DNA from 3 places in the Rossellomorea sp. H136 genome. Region 3 is predicted to be linked to each of the others. Evidence: riboswitches for the same ligand, from Rfam matches in the RefSeq annotation. Region 3 holds a riboswitch; each other region holds the start of a gene.
What was found. A riboswitch is a leader RNA that binds a small molecule or an ion and turns the genes downstream of it on or off. The one in region 3 is predicted to bind cobalamin.

Region 1 (7,123 bases), 390 kb from region 3:
TTGAGTTAAAGTCCGGATTTACAGTGAATTCTGCACCAGCATGTAATAGATCCATTGTTTCATTGTTAGAATTCGTTACGGTAACAGTTGGATCCAGGGCGTCTAATTTAGTGAACAGTTCATCTTGAACCTTCACTTGCACATCAACAATCGCGCTATGATCGAATGATTGAATAGGTTCATTGAACGTAACCTTGATCTGGTTTCCATCAAGTGTCAGCGAAGCTTTATCGGAAAATTCCCCGGATAACTTGGCATCGATCACTTCTGGTTGAAATCCGTAATAATCTTCAAATGTCCAAGTGGCTTCCTTTGCATCTTGAATATTATCCAGTGCTAGAGTTGCCTGTACGGTTTCACCAGTTGTAACGGTTTTCGCATCAGTTTTAAGATACGCATTCGGTGTACCTTCTTTAATGAAGAAATAGTTCTTCATCGCACTATTGTTACCGGCCATATCATAGCCCTTCATTCTGAAGTTAAGGGCTTTCACCTTTTCATTCATCGCAATTTCTTCGACAAACTTACCGTTTTCATCCATATAAAGCGGGGATGAAGGAAATGCTGAATTCCAGTAATAAATCATAAAGTTTTTGGATTGATCTGCGTCCATTCCTGCTTCTTGCATATCTTCAATAAGTGGATCTGTAATTTCAATCTCAAATGGATAGGTTTCCTGACCTGGTTGATATTCAAGGAACGGTGATTCACCATCCAGGGAACTCTTGAATTGAGGTCCTTCAATGTCGATATAGAAATGCTCTGTTTTTGTTTTTACTTTTCCTTTTGGATCTGTCATCGCGTACTTGATTTTATAGTGACCAGGTTTGGCGATGGTGACTTCTTCAGAAACCGGATCCTTCTTATCACCTGTAAATGCGTAATAGCTTCCTTGGAATACTCTTAATAAATAGTTGTTATCGATCAGGGCATTCTCCAGATCAAGTGTACCGATCAGCCCTAAATCTTCCTCTGTTTCCCCATCCTGTAGGATAATATCCATACTTTTCATCGGTGAACTCAGATTGAATTCAGCTATTGCCCATGGGTAGCGGAAAGGATCATATCCATGTGTATATTGAGAAGGGGCAAAGGCAGGTGATAATAATTCAAGTGTATTAAAGCCTTCTTCCGCCCTCTTTACACTAAATGGCACCCGGTAACTTTCGGATGGATCATGACTGTTTGTAAAGACCAGGTACCCTTCATATATCCCCTTCGCAGCGGTTTTCGGCATCGTAAGGAATAGATTTGAGGTCTTTTTCTTCCCTCCGTTCACCTTGATGGACTTGTCAGCATTTACGACAACTCCATTTTCTTTGAGGCTTAAGGTGCCTTCCTGTACATTTTCTACAACACGAATGTCAAACGTTTTCTTTTCATCACTATTGTTGGTGATTTCAAAGCTTTTTTGTACGCGGAGGTGAGCCCCTTCAGCCACTACCTGATTACCGAAGCTCAATCCGCCTGTCGGATTATCGATCGGGATCAGTTCTTCTCCACTAGGAATCAACGTCTCATCTTTGATTTGAATCTTTGTCTGACTGTGAAGGGCTTGATACGGATCCAATCTTCCTGCACCTACTTCAAATACACTGTAATCCCCATTTAATGGATCAGCAGAGTTCATGAGAATGGTTTTAATATCAGCAGGCTCAAGATCCGGATTCTCTCCTAACAGTAAAGCTGCAACTCCTGCAGTGAAAGGAGAAGCCATAGAGGTTCCTGATAATCTCGAGTAAGCATACTTATAGTCATCCGTTTTTTCTGGATCGATCATATAGGAAGGGAAGGTCGACAGAACGCTGACTCCGGGAGCTACCACTTCAGGTTTCGTATCATAGCTCTTATTAACAGGACCTCTTGAACTGAAATCGGCTAAATGGTCACCTTCAGTCATGCTTTCTTCTAAGTTTGTAAAGGTGAAGTTGGATGTTCCACTGGTCATCGCAGCTTTCAATTCTTCCCCGGCAGCCAGTGTCATAGAGAAGGCAGGGACATAATTTGTTGATTCACCAAGATTATATCCTACATGGCCTTCAGCATTGTTATACATAATCACAGCTTTGGCTCCATGTTCCTTAGCAAATTTCACTTTGTCATTCAGTGCGAAATTTCCTCGCTGAACAAAGGCAATCTTTCCTTCTACATTTTTATTCTCATAGTCTTCTTCATAACCGAATCCAACATCTACCAATTCTAATGTTTGATCTTCTAAACTGGCAAATGAATGTGCGAACCCTCTTGCCATACTTACAATTTCCGCTGACCATCCATCTGACGTTTGACCGGTAAAAGTGGTTTGTGAGACAGGAACATCACTTGCACCTACTGTTAACGCTAAAGCAGCTGTACCAGGGGAGCCGAGGGTAAAGTCATTTGGTCCTGCATTCCCTGCTGAAACAACGGCTGTCACACCGTTTAATACGGCATAGTTAAGGGCTGTGCTTGTAGGATAATATGGATCATTGACACTGGCGCCCAATGAAAGGTTGATGACATCCATTCCATCCTGAACAGATTTTTCAATTCCTGCAAGGACGTCTTCTGTGTAACCACTTCCATAAGGGCCGAGGACGCGATACACATATAGATCTGCATCCGGGGCAACACCCTCTACGGATACTTCACTATCATTCTCGTTTTGTCCTACGATGGTTCCGGATACATGAGTACCATGAGAAGTATAATAGGAACTTCCCGTATAACTGAACTCCGGTTCACTCGTATTCTCCCAATCTTCATACGTTGCTTCCATTGGGTCAGCATCATCGTCAACAAAGTCATATCCACCTTTGTAAGCATCTTTAAGGTCAGGATGGTTATAGTCAATACCTGTGTCGATGACACCGACTTTGATTCCATCTCCTGTAATTCCTTCCTTATGTAGTTCATCTACATTTAAATAGGGGATGCTTTCAACAGACGTTGTGATTTCTCTCTCAACATCATTTGGAAGGTCTTGTTTAACGGGATCGATCGTAAATGCCTGATTTTTAAACACAGCTTTAACGGCTTCGGATTTAAGCAGTTGTTCTACTTGATTAGCCGGAAGGGTCATTGCTACACCGTTATACGCTTCTTTATAGGCTTGGGTGATTTTGGGCACTACCTTTTTTCCTTTTAAGTGGCTTGTTGATAGGTGCGCTGCTACATCTTCTTTGAAAATCTTATGTTCTTTCTCCACTTGGGCTTTGGCGTCTGCTTTCTTTATTGATTTTCCTTGTACTGCCGCTTCTAATACAGCTACATGTCCAGGTTTGGATTTAAATTGGACGATAACGGAGATCTCTTCGTCAGATGCCAATTCATTCGACTGAAATCCTTGGAGGCCCTCTACGTTATTTATCTCCAGTTGATGCAAGGCTTGTCTTTGGGCTTCAGTCAGGGAAGATAAAACTGTTTCTGCTTTCCAATCCTCAGCTGTAGCTGTTGGCATGGAGTAGTTCGACACTGGGGATAACAGTAATCCAGTGGATAGTGCAATCAAAGCCGATTTCTTTGTGATGGAAGATCCTTTCATCATTTCTACCTCTTTTCTGTTGTTGGTTAGATTATTCTAAAGATTAGTACAATTCTTATTGTAAATACAAAGTTATCATGTTTGTATGGGGGTTTGTTTAGGGACCATTTGACTATTAAGTAGTGTAATTTCATTGATTTTTGTCTGATTTTGAAAGGAGTTTCAGGAGAAAAGATGTAAAAAAATGTTGGTGAATGGGGGTTGTGACCAATGCCAACGGTCTACGTAAAAAAAAGAAAAATGAGGCTGGGACAAAACTAAAAAACCACGATAAAAAGACGAACAATAGAAGTGTAGGTTCTTTATACCGCTAATGATTTCCGTGCAAGACTACGCTTTCCGCGGGTAGCCCGTGAGCCTCCTCGGCAAGCCTGCGGGGTCTCACATAAGCTACTTTCCCGCAGGAGTCTTCGTCTTGCACTCCAATCAACCGCTGGAAACAGCTAAAATCAAATGATTCGAAAATAAATAATAAACCCGAACAAATCTGCACACTAAGAAGCAGGTTTGTTCGGGTTTGACTTAGGATAAAAAACTTTTGTCCCAGCCTCATTCAATACGAGGGCTACTCTAATTCATAATAACTAATTTCATTTGACATCTTATCGGATGCAAGTGTGAAACCTTTCTCTGATTGTCCGGTTTTCACATAATATAAAAATAGTTGTCTTTCATAATGCTGATACATCAACTGGCTCCCCGTTTTTCTGAAATGGGGGAGGGCTGTTCGTTCAATATACTCGTATAATTCTTTTTCATTCTCATTTATGGTAAGTAAGTAAATCTCAAAGAATACGTGGCTTGGATCCTGATGCTGAGTGGCCATATTCAGTCCTTTTGTCGCTAAGTGATTGAGTTCCCGGGAAGATAGTAGGCGCCCTTTCATGCAAGCAAGTATATATCCACTGAGCGTAACTAAATAATTTGATGCCGGTGTTTCGTCATGGATAAGCTTTAATGCGCTTTCATAGGATGCCTTTGATTCAGAATATCGTTTTCTCCTAAAATATTCGAATCCAAGATTGTTATGGATCTTATGCGCCCGATCGTTTGAATTGACTGATTCACAGACTCTGAGGAGTTTATCATACTGCTGTTTTGTTTCTTCCATATCAAAGGGTTCTTTGGCATTCAATTGGATTAAAATTAAGGTTTCCGAATCGATAACCCTAAGGATATTCAATGTTTTCTGGAAAAATTGCAAAGCTTTTTGCCCATAATAATAGGCAAAGGTATTTGAATGAATGGAATGATACGCTAATGCCAAATGAAAATAATATTCGGAGTTGGGATATTCATCGTCAATCTGTTTTAATACTTTTATGCAAGAGTTAAATTGTCTTGTTGAATGATAGTAGATCCCTTTGACATGAAGCAATAAATTTTGTTCGAAAGGGGATAGAGAATAGTTTTTGTTTTCGAACATGCCCAGGATTTCTTTTGCTTTTTCATGTTTGTTCAAAAATAAATAATATCTTGCCAGGAAAAGGTTGTATTGGATGATGAAGTCAGATAGAAACCTTAAAGGTTCCTTTTCAATTTCCCCTTTAAGTTGATGGATTTCATTGGTTCGAATCATAATAATCGCATCGTTCCATTCTGATAGTTTAGCCTGTAATGAATGGTAGCGGGAACGTTCAACATTCATATCGATTCCAAGCTTCCTAGCAAGTAAATCAGTAATTTCACTTGAATACTCTGTGATGCCTCTTTCGATTTTACTAAGATGTGTAGTGGAACAGATACCCTGTGCAAGCTGTTCCTGAGTCAATCCTGAATCTTCTCGATGAAATTTAATTAATTTACCTTCAATCATAATACACCCCGAGTGAACAGTTTATTTATCATTATAGGGAAATATCTTTGTTTGTTCTATAGATGGGGGACAAGACGGAGGTCTGAAGGCAATAACATCCAAATCCGATAGAATCTGAGTAACTATACGAAAAGAGGTAGTGCTACATAAATCAACAAGTCCAATAAGACAAAATTCCTATTCAACTTTATCCCTCTTCCTTTTTTTACTGATACTATTCATACGGACAAAAAGGGAAGAAGTTTCACAATATGATTTACCTTTCCAAATGTGTCCCAATTCTCATTTGAAAGTGAGATGATAAATGCCTTTTTAAACACTCAGAGCTTAGAAGACTCTGAGTGTTATTGTTATATTATTTAGTCAGTGAATCAAGATTGTTTATAAAATAAGCGCGCGATTCTTTCTATGCTCTTTTCGTAAGGAAGCCGTTTTGAATAGTCTCGTTTCTTCTTCCGTTTGAGGAATGACTTTTGGTACCGGCTTCGGTTTCCCATCTTCATCAACGGCGACCATTGTTAGGAATGATTCCGTCGTCAAGGTTTTGACACTCGTTACGAGATTCGTAGAAAACACCTTTACATATACTTCCATTGATGTCCTCCCTGTGGAAGTGACGTATGCCTCCAGGCTTAATGCATCGCCGACCGTGGCAGACGATAAGAAGTCGACGGAGTCTATCGATGCTGTGACGACTACTGAACTTGAATGTTTCATGGCGGATAGTGCCGCAATCTCATCAATATAGGATAGGACCTTCCCTCCAAAGATGGTTTGCATATGATTGGTGTCAGGTGGCAATACCAATTTTGTTTGTATGGTTCGTGAACGTTCGACTGAATAGGCTTGCTCCATTTTCTCATCTCCCTGTTTGCATTATGAAACAAAAAAGCATCTCCTTTTAAAAAAAGAAGATGCGGCTATTCCGGGCGAACGTTCAGAGTACAGTGATTCCTCTGGTGACGTCTCATTAGCGCAACACCCTCCTATCTCCCGTAGGAACTTTCTGTGTTCTTCCCATTTTGGCAGGTCTCCTGGCTCAGCGTCAGCGAATTCGTATTCCTTCCCATTTCGATTCGAAACAGTGGATTCATACGATTCTCAGCCTTACAGTGGCGGGACCGCGTTGGACTTTCACCAACTTCCCTTTTAAGAAAATGAACTGAAAATCATCTTCACCAATGAGCAATGATTAAATTGTGAACGCTTTTATTTTATCATAACCCTTAGTGAGTGAGGAGAATGATTATGGTAAGATTTGTGCTTTTCAAAAAGGTAGTGAGGTCTGAAAAATGCCACAAGACAAAATACAAAGAAATCAAATCGATAAAGTAGTAGAGTTTATCGATTTACATCTAAGCGAAGACTTATCCTTAGAACAGCAAAAGTGAAGATTGCTTATTTTCCAGAGTGTTCAACCGTCAATCGATATCATATGGGTTCCTATATAGAAGGCATTCCAGAAACGTGGCAGGATCTTTATCGTTGGGGAAATGCAAGAAGTCTATTTGGGTAATATAAGGATTGCTCTTTGGTACACCACATATCAAAGGGTCGTAATAGGAGATCATCTTGTTATTTTTACCGGGCTTGGGGCAGTACATGGATTGTTCTTATAGCTTGAATGCTTGAACCTTTTACAGGTTCGGGCTTTTTTTATATAAAATCAGGGAATTCGCCCATTTTATTGAAACTTTTCGTCATCTTTTTCGTAGATAGTATTGTAGCTAGCACTTTTATTTAAAATTAAATCAGATTCCATTCTGGTTTAAACAAAATGTCGA
Region 2 (7,123 bases), 2.2 Mb from region 3:
AAACCTGATTGGAATAATTCTTTGCATAAGTCTAATGGACCACAAGACACATCGATAGCCCGATGATAAGTAATCGATTGACCCTTCGCAGTTTGTACGATTTCCTTTAAAGCATGGGAATCAAGTTTCCCTTCCTTGGATAAAGCACCAAAAACGATGCCAGTGGCCCCTATTTCATTTATGGTTTTTACTTGGTCCATCATGATGTGCAATTCTTCGGCATCATACGAGAAAGATTTACTATGTAAACGAATCATAACCTGAACAGGAATCGATACAGCCCTCAATACGTTTTCTATCATTTGATATTCAGGAGTTAATCCTCCCTCGTGTATGTCAGATACCAATTCAAGTCGATCTGCTCCGGATGCTTCTGCAATTTTGGCATCTTTCTCATTCAAGACAATGACTTCCAGTTTGCTCATGTTGATTTCCCCTATCGCGATATTGTTACGTTTACTTTATCATAATGGCTCGAAAATTGTATAACTTGAGATAAAAAAGACAATGATTCCACATACAAATCACTGTCTTCTCCAATCTAATATCCTACTTTATTCAGAAAATAAATCCGGATACACCGTTTTTGCAGTTAGCAGAACGGCTTCTCCAATACGTGGTCCCGGTCTTGACATAATATCTGAATCCAGGAAATGAACCTGATCATTTTTCACTGCCTTTACATCTTTCCAGCTTTCCCGGGACTTGATTTCAGCTGTCGGCTCGTCGACATACCCCACTGTCGTTAAAATCATATTAGGATTCCGTTTAATGATTTCTTCTTCGCCTACTTTCACCCAGCCTTTTTGGTCTACAAAAATGTTCTCGACCCCAGCCGTTTCCAGTATTTCTTGCTGAAACGTTTCTGCTCCTGCTGTATAGATATCCGGGGAGGGACTGATTTCAAAATATACTTGTTCTCTTTCCTTTAACGTACTTACTTTTCCTTTCACATCTGAAATCTGTTGCTTGATGCCATCTACCAATTCGTCCCCCTTCTTCTCTACTCCCATTACCGTTGCAATCTGTTCAATATCCCCATAAACATCTTCAAAGGTTTGGGCAGATTGAATAACGAATACGTTTAATCCCGCCTCTTCAAGCTGCTTCACTCCGGCATCATCTCCAGTAGTATACGCAATGACAGCATCTGGCTTTAGCGCAATGACCTCTTCAGCATTGACCGTCATGGAATCCGATACTCTTTTAATCTTTTTCGCTTCTTCAGGATAGTTGTCGAATTCAGTTGCCCCGACTACCTTATCCCCAGCTCCTATTGCAAAGAGAATCTCTGTGTTACTCGGCTGTAAGGAAATAACGGTTTCCGGTACTTTCTCAAAGCTAATCTCTTCGCCCCTGTCATCGGTCACAGAATAAGACTCATTATCAGACTTAACTTCCTTTGTGGATGTTTCCCCTTCCCCATTGCTGCACCCTGCGAAAACAACCAGGATGAGTGATAGTAGTAAACTATTTAACCATAACTTTTTCATATTTCATCTTCTCCGCTTCTCTATATTTTGTCTTTATACGATTTACTCACAAAAGGAATTTCTTCAATCCCTTCACATTTATTCACATACACGGCCATCACAAACAGGACATTTGCCAGTAAATGAGCGTATTTAAATAAAATGCTCTCCACTTTCATTTCAGTACTGACTTTATGTAAGGCACGGACGGACTTTTTTGCTTCACTGCGGCAGGTATGAAGCACACATGCAGCTGTCGAGCCCTGTGGAAGGACAAAGGTTTGGATTCGGTCCTCGACTTCCAACACATAACGATCGTACATTTGGCTCAATGTATTTAAGTCCTCTTCCTTGATGGCTGTCATTCCACGCACCGACCCATTAAGATGGTACGACATCTCAGCTAAATACAGTAAATCATCGTTCACTTTCGGTAAGTGCTCCGTCAATGATGACGCGAGTCCGATTTTAGTCGACAGTGAATCGGTCCGGATCTCAAAATCTACGGTTGAAACAGATTCACGCATATAGGGATAACATAAGTAGCGGAAATCCTTTGCCATCTGTAAACTCCTCCTTTCTGAATAATGTTTGTGAAGCACCTATCGTATTTCCAGGGAGGATAAATAAACACAAAAAAACCACCCAAGAATATTGGCCGGCAGTTGTCATCCATAAAAAAAGAGATGTTAAATAGCCGCACCATACCCCTAACTTCCGAAGAGCATAATACGATGAAAAAAAGGCAGGTATCCTGGCTTGTGCGTCAGCCTACTCTAAGAACCTTCCCATTTGAATGTTCAAATAGTGGTTTTCTTCTTATTTCGTCAGCACTTACAGTTGCGGAAACAGCTTCGGACTCACACCGAATTCCCTTTAAGCTAAAGATCAGCACCTAATTTCTGCGGGAATTATTCACTTAAGGAACATTATACCACTTTATCCATTTCAAAGTTGATGAAGTTTTGCATAAAAAACAAACATGTCGGCGTACAAGCTTGAATATCTTTTGAGTATGTGAAGAAATGATAAGGAGGAATAACATGAAGCGATTGGTTGTATTGCTATTATGCGTATTTTTGTTAAGTGCATGCGGAGACAAAGAACCTGCATCCTATGAATTATGTGGATATGGGGATATGATGGTAGTGAACAAGAAGGAATATGTGAAGGTTTCTGAGGAGAAGAAGCTGGTCCTGGATGAGAAGCTCGGGGCTATTAAAGAAAAGATTGAGAGTCAATATCACCCCGTGAATGATTTTACGGCAAATACACTGAAAAAAGGGACTCCCATTTATAGCGTGAAAGATCACAGCAACTATCTAATCGCACAGACTGAGGATAATCGCTATATTTTATATGAGGAAATACAATAAAAGGAGGGCTGTAAGCGGATGTTTACAGCCCTCCTTTATTTAGTTCGTGGAATTCAAGGAAATCAATCGATACAGAATCATCGTTTTCTCATCCGTCCACTCCATCTTTTCGATCTTGCCGTAACCACTGGGATCACTGTGTTTCGTCTTTCTCACATCTATCGGAATATGCATAGGATAAAGCCGATATCCATCCTTTTGGAGCTCGAACAGGTTCTCTTCTTTCCTCACTTCTTTTCCTTTTGTCACAATCATCGTGTTTAATTCCAAGCCCATGCCCATTATGCTTAACCTCAATCCTTTTTTATTAAGTCGCTCTTTTCGTATACTTTGTTGCTTTTGAAAAAGAGAGTAGTGGTTGATTTTAGCTTGTATAGTGAAATATTGTTTCTTTCAATTGTTATTTGGCATAAATAAGCTCTGTCAAGAAAACTCTTAAAGATGGTGAGAGGAACCGCGTAGACTCCTGCGAAAGTACGGTCGTGCCGAGACCCCGTTCGGTAAGCTGAGGGGATTCCGTCGAACGCTAGCTGCAAGTGAAGCAGTTCCCATGACCATCCCGCACAAACTGGTTGGCAAGGTCCTGGCAGATTCTATGTTAGAAAACAACAATCTTTGCGAAAAGAGCTTTATTTAATCATACACCACTGTCTATTGATTTTTCATCCATGTGCATAACATGGAGACAATCTGTTGGTTCTTTCGTGGTGGAAAATAATGCGTAAACTCTTTGAAGTATCGGGATGAAACAGATTTCTCCAACTCTTTCAGTCTTTTTTCTAATCTATATGCATGCTCCACTGAAACGTTCTGATCCTTTTCACCGTGAATGATCAATACGGGAGCTTCAAGGTTTTCTAATTCGTATAGTGGGGTACGCCATTCGTATCGTTCCGGAACTTTATTGGGACTTCCTCCTATGACTCGTTTCATCATTCTCCTGAGATCCTTCCGTTCGTCATATGTTAAGAACATATCGGAAACGCCTCCCCATGTAACAATGGAGGTAACGTCACTGCGCTGGATGCCTGTCAGCAGCGCCATTACTCCTCCTCGAGAAAAGCCGAACACATGAATCCGGTTATCTGCCACTCTGTGATAGCTTTTGAGCAATTCAAGACCCGAAATGGCGTCTTCACGATCATCCCCCGCAAAATCTTCATTTCCTTCTCCTCCAAGATTGCCGCGATAATAGGGAGCAAAAACAATGAACCCGTGAGAAGCAAATTGAGCGATTCTCGCAGGGCGGACCATGCCGACGCCTTTGATCCCGCCTCTCAAATAGAGGAACCCGTCATACTTCCCAACTCCTGCAGGTTCAGCCAATAATCCTTTCACCCGGAGGCCACCGGATAGATAGGTAATTTCATATAGTTCCACACGAGGATTAGGTGAAGGAAACAATGTTTTCTTCACAATCGTTCCGTTTTTCATATTCTCTTCCTTTCAAAACGTGCTCTGGGTATTCACACATTTTTTATACTCTACATAGGATATTTTAGCAAATCTCATCATCAGCAGATGATTCAAGACCCTGCCTTTATGACCATCCTACCCTTTTAATATGGAAAGATAAACAAGGCAAAGAGAGATGCACTCATCCCCATTCTATCGATAAACGAGTTTCACAAAGCTTAGAGGAGGAATAGTGAATGAAAAAATGGCTTCGTAGTGGCTTTGCCGTATTACTCATAGGCATGTTGGCAATCGGGTTGACAGCATGTGGAGAAAAAGAAGAAATCGTACAGAAAGTTCGTGTAGCAGAAGTAACCCGCTCGATTTTCTATGCTCCTGAATATGTCGCAATCGAAAAGGGATTCTTCAAAGAGGAGGGGCTCGACATTGAACTAACCACTACCTGGGGTGGTGATAAGACAATGACCACCTTGCTATCCGGCGGTGCTGATATCGCCCTGGTCGGTTCAGAAACTTCGATCTATGTTCATGCACAAGGTTCGAATGATCCAGTCATTAACTTTGCTCAATTAACCCAAACCGATGGAACATTTCTCGTCTCACGTGAAAAAGTGGAAAACTTTGAATGGGATCAATTAAAAGGTTCCACCTTCCTAGGTCAGCGTAAAGGCGGTATGCCACAAATGGTTGGGGAATTTGTCCTGAAGCAGAATGGCATCGACCCGCAAAACGATTTAAACCTCATCCAAAACATTGATTTCGCGAATATCGCGAGTGCCTTTGCATCTGGTACAGGGGACTACGTTCAGCTATTCGAACCAACGGCATCCATTTTTGAACAGGAAGGAAAAGGGCATATCGTAGCTTCCTTTGGAACAGAATCAGGTCATGTTCCCTATACAACGTTCATGGCCAAAGACAGCTACATGAATGAAAACAAAGAAACCGTAGAGAAATTTACGAAAGCTCTGTACAAAGCTCAGCAATGGGTGGCGGAAAACAGTGCAGCAGACATCGCGAAAGTGATTGAGCCCTATTTTGAAGACACAGAACTTTCATTAATTGAAACGGTTGTTGATCGCTACAAATCACAAGGATCCTTCGCGACAGATCCGATCCTTGACGAAGAAGAGTGGAATAATCTCCAAAACATCATGGATGAAGCAGGAGAGCTTCCACAGTCCGTTGATCATGAAACGTTAGTGAACACTTCGATCGCTGAAAAAGCAGCAAAGTAGAACGATTCGGGGCTGACTTCACATGTCAGCCCTTCACTTATAGAAAAAAAGAAAATGGAGGCTTAAGTACAGTGAACTTTCTATCTTTAGATTCGATCCATCACACCTACTTTTCACCCAAAACGGCCACCCATGCTCTCTCAGACATAACGCTTGCAGTGAAAGAAGGTGAGTTTGTCTCGTTTATCGGTCCAAGTGGATGCGGGAAAACCACGTTACTCTCCATTATTGCAGGCCTTATCCAGCCGACAGAAGGAACGATTCTATTAAACCAACAACCAATTCGAAAAATGAAAGAGAAACTGGGATACATGCTGCAGCAGGATTATCTGTTTCCGTGGAAGACCATCGAAGAAAATATTTTTTTAGGTTTAACCATTACGGGGACCCTGACAGAAGAAAAGAGGAAAGAAGCACGTGCCTTGTTGATTGAAATGGGGTTAGAAGGTGTAGAAACATCCTATCCAAGGGAACTATCGGGAGGAATGCGTCAAAGGGTGGCGCTGATTCGAACTCTCATCACAGAACCCCAATTACTTCTCTTGGATGAACCTTTCTCAGCACTCGATTATCAAACCAAATTGAAGTTAGAGGATCTGGTGTACTCCACATTAAAGTCTTTTGGAAAAACAGCCATCCTTGTGACCCATGATATAGGCGAAGCCATCTCCATGAGTGACCGTATCATTCTATTCGGGACGAAACCAGGGTCTATACACACGATATTCGAGGTTCCGCCCCCGTTAAAAGAGTTGATGCCCTTTGAAGTTAGAAATCATGAGGTATACCCGGGATTTTTCCAATCCATATGGAAGGAGCTTGAGAAACTTGAATCACGAATCGATTAAAAAAAAACACCTTGAATACATTCAATCGATGAAGAAAGAACAGCGATGGGTCTGGTTTTATCAAGCGCTTATTTTCTTTGTGTTTTTCTCTCTCTGGGAGCTCGCGAGCCGAAGCAGCTGGATCGATCCACTCATCTTCAGCTCACCCTCAAAAATATGGAAACTGTTTCTCGTAAAACTGGGAGACGGAAGCCTTCTAGCCAACCTGTCTGTCACACTCGGTGAAACCATCATCGGATTCATTCTCGGCACCTTGCTTGGAACCCTATTAGCCGCTTTATTATGGTGGTCACCATTTCTTTCTAAAGTATTGGACCCTTATCTTGTGATCCTCAATGCCATGCCAAAAGTAGCGCTCGGTCCGATATTAATTGTGGGGTTGGGACCCGGCTTCACATCCATCATTGCCATGGGTACCGTCATTTCCGTCATCATTACCACGATTGTTGTGTATACTTCCTTCAGGGAAGTGGACCCGAATTATTTGAAGGTGATGCAGACCTTCGGAGCAAGAAGGGGGCAAATGTTCAAAGAGGTCATTCTTCCCGCCTCTTTCCCGACCATCATCTCCACACTGAAAGTCAACGTGGGCTTATCATGGGTCGGAGTCATTGTAGGAGAATTCCTGGTTTCCGCCAAGGGGCTCGGATATATGATCATTTATGGATTCCAAGTCTTTAACTTTACCCTTGTCCTGCTATCCCTGCTTGTCATTGCCGTATTCGCTACCATTATGTATAAGCTGGTTGAACAGCTCGAAAAGAAGTTGATCA
Region 3 (7,123 bases):
CGTATGATCGTGAACCGGGATTAACGAATTTGCTGCTCGATCCGTATTTCAAGGAAATCGTTGAAAACTATCAGGAGGAAGCGAGAGAAGTGGTGGCTACAGCCATTAAATTAGGTATCCCTGTACCGGGTCTTGCGAGTGCTTTAGCATATTATGACAGCTATCGCTCTGAGTCATTGCCAGCCAATCTCCTTCAAGCTCAACGTGATTATTTTGGAGCTCATACGTATCAGCGTGTGGATAAAGAAGGGACATTCCATACAGATTGGTTATCTAAATAAGAAGAAAGCCCTGTGGGAATCCCACAGGGCTTTTGGTTAACGTTTCATTCTTTGCTTGATGAGTCATTTTTCGTATGATGCTTATTTTTCTCGTCCCACTGCTCTTTTTTTAAGTCATCGAGGGGAATTGGGTCTACATTTTGCTCACTTTCATGCTGATCGAGAATGCCGTCATGATCTTTATTGATTTGTTCAGGATTGTCATTTGCCCTTTTCGTCATAATCTTTCATCCTCCCTTAATGAGTCGTTGTTGTACCATACCCTTCTTGAGCAGGTGAAAACATCGGGAGAATAGAACATAAGAAAGCCACCTAACCGTGTAGGTGGCTTCTTTGGTAGAGCTTTAGATTTTTACATCAACTTTAGCATTTTTCTTTAAATCTTCTACATGCTTAACAAGTTTTTCTTGTTTTTTCTGTTGTTCTAACTGAGTCTTGATTTGAGGTTTAACTTCTTCAAATTTTGGTGCATCCTTTGATTCACTCTGAGCTTGCTGACTTGCGTACTGATCGTAAAATTTCTTCATTTCATCTTCAGAGACTTCTTCTACTTTGATTTCTTTTTCAACGTAGTTTGTGTATTTGATGTTTTCAGCGATTTGAGTTTTTAATTCGTCCATCGTGAATCCTGCTTTTTTCATTGCGTCTTCAAACTTCTTTTCATCACCGTACTGCTTTTTAACTTCTTCCAGTTGTTTATTGATTTCATCTTCTGATGCCTTATATCCTTTTTCATTGGCTTGCTGCATAAGGAGTGTTTGTCCAACCAGGCTATCAATTGTTTGTTCCTTGATTTTCTTTGCTGCATCTTTACTTGTTGGGTCTTGCCCCATTTGTTGATATTGCATTTGTGATTGAGTCAATACGTTATTGAAATCTTCACCTTTAATTTTTTCGTCGTTTACAATGGCAACGATCTTATCTTTTTCAATCTTTTGCTCATCCATTTTCTTCTGCATTTCTTCCATTTGCTTTGCTTGCTCTTCCTGAGCCTGTCCATCGCTTTTTTCTTCTGTTTTCGCTTTATCGTCAGCTTGTTTTTGGCTCTCCTCGTTCGAACCGCAAGCGGCTAGTCCAATCGATAATAAAGCTAATAGTAAAGTCGTTAATAATTTTTTCATAATAGACTCCTTTCAGAAGTAAGGTGTGATTTCAAAAAAAATCACTTAATGCGCATTTTAAAGGAAAAGCCCGTAAAAAGAAAGTATTTAAGCCAAAAAGTATAGAATGTAATGAGGTTGAAATACAGTGCATTACTAATATGGTCCCTATTCACTATAGTGTATGCGGTTACATTCGACTATCAACTGCCGGACAGTAATGATAATGTAAGAAGACTTTCACCTGGTTTCTAAAAAAGAGGCTGTTTAAATCGAGAACTTTTCCTCCATTTAAACAGCCTATAAAAAATATTGGGGACCAAAGAATACTGTCAAACAACCTTCTATTTGAATTATATAGAGTGGCTACATTTTCTTCAACTAACATTTAGGAAGGTGTCGGCTGACTAGTATCCTTTAGTAGGCAGTATTCAATCTTCTTCTATTCTTTTCATGGAAAATAATAATTATAAGCATATTTTAAAGGAAGGGTTTTCCTTCCTTTCCTTCAACATGTTACATCTCTTGACTTTAAGAGGGTAATAGAGTGATACTATTAAAAGATTTCAACTTCTATACAAAATGAATAGTTTCACTTGTAAATTCATTTTTAATCGTTTATGATGGTACAGAACACAACATTTTGTGTTCTGTTTAATTATTTTAACTATATATTGATTATAACCTGTGAATAGGGTGTCTGAATGGACTTAAAAGGGAATCCGGTGTGAATCCGGAACTGTCCCCGCAACTGTAAGTGCTGACGAAATAAGGAACTGCCACTGTCATATACGATGGGAAGGCCTTAGAGTAGGGTGAAGCACAAGTCAGGAGACCTGCCTTGTTTATCACGTGTTATCTTCTTCGGGAATTGGGAGGATAAAGCGAGGATTGGAATAGGACCAATAGTCTGTTCACATATCTTTCGTACATAAAACCCATCCGTTTAGAAGGATGGGCTTTTTTTGTATCCTTCCCACACTGTATAAATTGGGAGGAATTATGATGTCAATCGTATCACAGGAACAGCCGATAACTATGGAAGTAAATGCAATTCTTACAAATCTCCACAATCGCTTTCCACAACTTCATTTTAAAGAGTTCGACGAAAAGACTTATAAGTATGCAGACGGTCAATCTGAATTGAGTAAAGATAAACTTTATCATTTCATGATCCTCACGGCAGTAGAACGGATCTCTGCCCATGAACCTGATTGGACGTATGTGGCTGCAGAATTATATTTAATGAAACTTTATCGTACCATCGCTTATTCAAGGAGAGTGGAAGAAAGCGAGTTGTACAGTTCCTTTTATGAATTAATTCAAGGCTTGACTGATAGGAAACTATATACACCCGCACTATTGGAAGCATATAGCAAAGAAGAAATTGACGCTTTGGGGAAGATCATGGATTCATCTAAAGACCATCTGTTTACGTACATAGGGATTGTCACATTAACAGAGCGGTATTTAACTAAGTCCCATGATGGTGAAATCCTTGAATTACCTCAGGAGAGATTGCTGATCATCGCCATGACACTATTTAAGAACGAACCCAGTGATAAGCGGCTGGCGCTTATTGAAGAAGCTTACTGGGCCTTGTCTAATTTGTATATGACGGTTGCAACTCCTACGTTTGCCAACGCCGGCAAAAGCCATGGTCAGTTATCTAGTTGTTTTATTGATACGGTAGCAGATGATTTAAGAAGTATTTATGACAGTAATACAGATGTTTCCACATTAAGTAAAAATGGTGGAGGTCTCGGTATTTATATGGGGAAGGTCCGTAGCAGAGGAAGTAATATCAAAGGCTTCAAGGGAGTAAGTTCTGGTGTTATTCCATGGATGAAGCAATTAAATAACACAGCCGTATCCGTTGATCAATTAGGACAACGTCAAGGAGCGATCGCTGTTTATTTAGATGTATGGCATAAGGATATATTTCCTTTTCTTGATACACGATTAAATAATGGAGACGAAAGGCAGCGTACTCATGATCTTTTCACTGGAGTAAGCTTACCGGATTTATTTATGGAACAAGTGGAAAATAGAGGGGATTGGTATTTATTTGATCCTCATGAAGTGAAAATGGTAATGGGGTATTCCCTGGAAGATTACTATGATGAGTATGAGGGAGAAGGTTCGTTCAGGGAAAAGTATTGGGAGTGTGTAGAATGTCCTGATCTTTCCAGGGAAAAGGTTCCAGCAATTGAAATTTTCAAGCGGATCATGATTTCCCAGCTCGAAACGGGAACGCCATATATGTTTTACCGTGATACAGTCAATCGGCTAAATGCCAATCAGCATAAGGGGATGATCTACTGCAGTAATTTATGTACGGAAATCGCCCAGAATATGAGTGCGACCGTCATGGAAGAAGAGGTTATCAAGGACGGGAAAATCATTACCTATAAATCTCCGGGGGATTATGTCGTCTGTAATCTGGCATCTGTTTCTTTAGCTAAGACAATCATGGATGATGAGTTGGAGAGAGTCGTGTCCATAGGAGTGAGATTACTTGATAATGTCATAGATATTAATAAACTTCCAGTCCTGCAAGCCCAACTGACAAACAGGCGCTATAGAGGGATTGGATTAGGAACCTTTGGCTGGCATCACCTCCTTGCATTAAAAGGCTTGAAATGGGAGAGCGATGAAGCAGTTGATTATTGTGATTCACTATACGAAGATGTTGCTTATTACACGATAAAAGCAAGTCATGAATTAGCGAAAGAAAAAGGTTCCTATCCATATTACAGCGGTTCCGACTGGTCGACTGGAGAGTATTTTTCGAAGAAAGGATATTCTGGACCGAGGTGGGATTCACTCAGGGATGATGTTTCTTCGAAAGGAATTCGAAACGGATATTTAATGGCCGTTGCGCCCAATTCGTCCACTTCGATCATAGCAGGCTCTACAGCAAGTATCGATCCTTTGTTCAGATTAGAGTACTCGGAAGAAAAGAAAGATTATAAGATTCCTGTTACAGCACCTGATTTATCACCTAAGACGACCTGGTATTACAAAACGGCTTATAACGTAGATCAGCACTGGAGTATTAAACAGAATGAGAAAAGACAACGTCATATAGATCAAGGAATATCGTTTAACTTGTATGTGCGGAATGATATCAAGGCGATAGAACTATTATCTCTTCATATAGATGCATGGAAGTCAGGATTGAAAACGACTTACTATGTGAGATCGACATCTGTTTCAAATTTTGAAGAATGTGAAAGCTGCCATAGCTAACTGGGAGGAAGATGATAACGTGAATGGATTAAAGCAGCGAATCTTAATAGATTCTGAGGCACCAAATAAATCTACTGGAATTGTAAATGGACAGAGTTCGAATATTTTAAACTGGGATGATGTCAGGTTCTCATGGGCCTATCCAAAGTATAAGAGAATGCTGGGGAATTTCTGGACTCCTTTTGAGATCAATATGGCAAAGGATATCAAGCAGTTCCCTACTCTTTCATCAAAGGAGCAGGAGTCCTTTTTGAAAATCATCGGTTTACTGGCTCTCCTTGATAGTGTGCAGACAGATTACGCCGGTAAAGTGGCAGACTATCTCACGGATTCCAGCCTGAATGCATTGATGATCATTTTGGCACAGCAAGAAGTTGTCCATAACCACTCGTACAGTTACGTTTTATCGAGTATCGTGTCCAAAAAGAAGCAGGATGAAGTGTTTGATTTCTGGAAGAATGATCCAATATTGAAGAAGCGGAACGAATTTATAACGAATGGCTATAAAGGATTTGTAGAATCCCCCACCATTGAGAATCTATTAAAGTCAATCATCTATGATGTCATTCTTGAAGGTTTGTTCTTTTACTCCGGTTTTGCCTTCTTCTACAATCTGGCCAGAAATCAAAAGATGGTGGCGACATCGACGATGATTAATTATATCAATCGGGATGAACAGCTTCATGTCGGCTTATTTGAAAAAATATATAAAGAAGTCCTTAACGAGAATCCGGCTTATCAAACGGAGGAGCTGCGTGACTTCGGACAAGAAGCTTTCAAACAGGCAGCTCTCCTGGAAATAGAGTGGGGAAGGGATATCATCGGATCTCACATTGAAGGGCTTTTAATGAGCGACCTTGAAGATTATATTAAATTTATGGCAAATAAAAGAGCCAAACAGCTGGGGTTTGAAGAACCATTCAAAGGATATAAGACCAATCCATTAAAATGGATCATCGCCTATCAAGAAGTGGATAGAGGGAAGACCGATTTCTTTGAACAAAAATCTAGGCAATATACGAAGACATCGGATGCTAATGGGTTTGATGAACTGTAAAAATAAGAAAAGCGAGTCATCACGACTCGCTTTTTGCCTTATTATTTCTCAATAAATCTTTATCCAATCTATTTTTCGGTACCATTTTCTTATAAACATAGTTGAGAGAGTTGGGCTGGTGACATTCCCAATAATATGAAAATACATGTTTATCTCTCCCAGTGGTGGGAATATACATACTAGATTGAATGAGAGGAGAGGTTTTACATGGCAAATCATTCTACAGAAGAAAAAATGGAGTCTAAGGTGGACAAAACATTAGATAATCTGTCCCAGGACAAAAAAGAGGATATATTATCTAACTTTGATCATTTTAAACAATACTTAGGTAATAAAGTTTCCTTGGCGGATAAGTTAGGGATGAATGAAGAGCAGCAGGCAAAGGCAGCCCAGAAGGTTGGGGATTATCTTGCGGCTCATGAGGAGCCGAAGAATAGAGAAGAAAAGTTATTATATGAATTATGGAAAGCAGGAAACAAGGAAGAGCAGCATATGCTTGCCCATATGTTAGTGAAGTTTGTTCAAGCTGAATCATAAAAAATTTGGGCATCTGAATGGATGCCCTTAACTTATGCTTTTTTTACATATGTATTTCCGGGTCTACCTTTACCGTCACATTCCCTTTGATGGCACGGGTGATCATGCAAGACTGCTCTGCTTTCATCAACAATTTCTTCGTAAGGGTTATGTCTTTTTCAGAAGTGGAGGGACCTAATGTCAGCACAGGGCGGTGAATGATTTCTTTGTATGTAATGATCCCTTTTTGAACTTCCACAATTCCTTCAGATGTCATCGATAAGACCGTTTTCTCAATATGACTTCGTTCAAGCATCGCTGCCAGAGTGATGATATAACAAGTTGCTGCTGCTCCAAGAAGCATTTCATCAGGGTTTGTCCCTATTCCAGGACCTTCCATTTCAGTTGGAATGGATATTTTCGTATGAAAATTTTCCGAGCTTAAAGTACCTGTATCATTTCGCAACCCCGGCCAATCAGTAGATATATGAAATGAGTGTCTAGCCATATAAATAAACCTCCTAATAAGCATGGTAAGGATATTGTAGCCACTATTTAATGTGATGGCAAAGAAAAAAGACCCTACAGAGTAGAGTCTTTCGAATTAGCTTGAATTATGCTTTAGTAACGTTAGCAGCTTGGTCGCCACGGTTTCCTTGAACGATTTCAAAAGAAACTTTTTGACCTTCTTCTAAAGTTTTGAATCCTTCGCCTTGAATAGCTGAGAAGTGTACGAACACGTCGTCTCCACCTTCGCGCTCGATGAATCCGAAACCTTTTTCTGCGTTAAACCATTTAACTGTACCTTCTAACATAATGTTACCTCCTCGTGTGTTCTCCACACAATTGTATTACTATTCTTGCTCACGTAACTTCAAGGCGAAAAGCTTTAAAAACTTTGTCTATCCTTCCATTCC

Region 1: another riboswitch for cobalamin. It lies ahead of ACYH0O_RS06925 (acyl-CoA thioesterase); the one in region 3 lies ahead of ACYH0O_RS08945 (ribonucleoside-diphosphate reductase subunit alpha).
Region 2: another riboswitch for cobalamin. It lies ahead of ACYH0O_RS19945 (hypothetical protein); the one in region 3 lies ahead of ACYH0O_RS08945 (ribonucleoside-diphosphate reductase subunit alpha).

Annotation. Positions count from the first base shown of each region.
Region 1 covers NZ_CM166371.1:1,377,340-1,384,462, forward strand. The annotation lists gene ACYH0O_RS06915 (S8 family serine peptidase) at 1-3,526, opposite strand, end outside; gene ACYH0O_RS06920 (helix-turn-helix domain-containing protein) at 4,089-5,339, opposite strand; gene ACYH0O_RS06925 (acyl-CoA thioesterase) at 5,721-6,194, opposite strand; cobalamin riboswitch at 6,347-6,537, opposite strand.
Region 2 covers NZ_CM166371.1:3,916,354-3,923,476, forward strand. The annotation lists gene ACYH0O_RS19935 (copper homeostasis protein CutC) at 1-425, opposite strand, end outside; gene ACYH0O_RS19940 (ABC transporter substrate-binding protein) at 555-1,493, opposite strand; gene ACYH0O_RS19945 (hypothetical protein) at 1,514-2,035, opposite strand; cobalamin riboswitch at 2,200-2,386, opposite strand; gene ACYH0O_RS19950 (hypothetical protein) at 2,516-2,848, shown strand; gene ACYH0O_RS19955 (DUF2584 domain-containing protein) at 2,888-3,130, opposite strand; gene ACYH0O_RS19960 (alpha/beta hydrolase family protein) at 3,500-4,282, opposite strand; gene ACYH0O_RS19965 (ABC transporter substrate-binding protein) at 4,501-5,502, shown strand; gene ACYH0O_RS19970 (ABC transporter ATP-binding protein) at 5,574-6,350, shown strand; gene ACYH0O_RS19975 (ABC transporter permease) at 6,379-7,123, shown strand, end outside; gene ytkD (RNA deprotection pyrophosphohydrolase) at 7,121-7,123, opposite strand, start outside.
Region 3 covers NZ_CM166371.1:1,762,389-1,769,511, forward strand. The annotation lists gene gndA (NADP-dependent phosphogluconate dehydrogenase) at 1-281, shown strand, start outside; gene ACYH0O_RS08935 (hypothetical protein) at 326-502, opposite strand; gene ACYH0O_RS08940 (SurA N-terminal domain-containing protein) at 626-1,402, opposite strand; cobalamin riboswitch at 2,059-2,239, shown strand; gene ACYH0O_RS08945 (ribonucleoside-diphosphate reductase subunit alpha) at 2,384-4,633, shown strand; gene ACYH0O_RS08950 (ribonucleotide-diphosphate reductase subunit beta) at 4,653-5,690, shown strand; gene ACYH0O_RS08955 (DUF3243 family protein) at 5,925-6,227, shown strand; gene ACYH0O_RS08960 (SACOL1771 family peroxiredoxin) at 6,271-6,714, opposite strand; gene ACYH0O_RS08965 (cold-shock protein) at 6,821-7,021, opposite strand.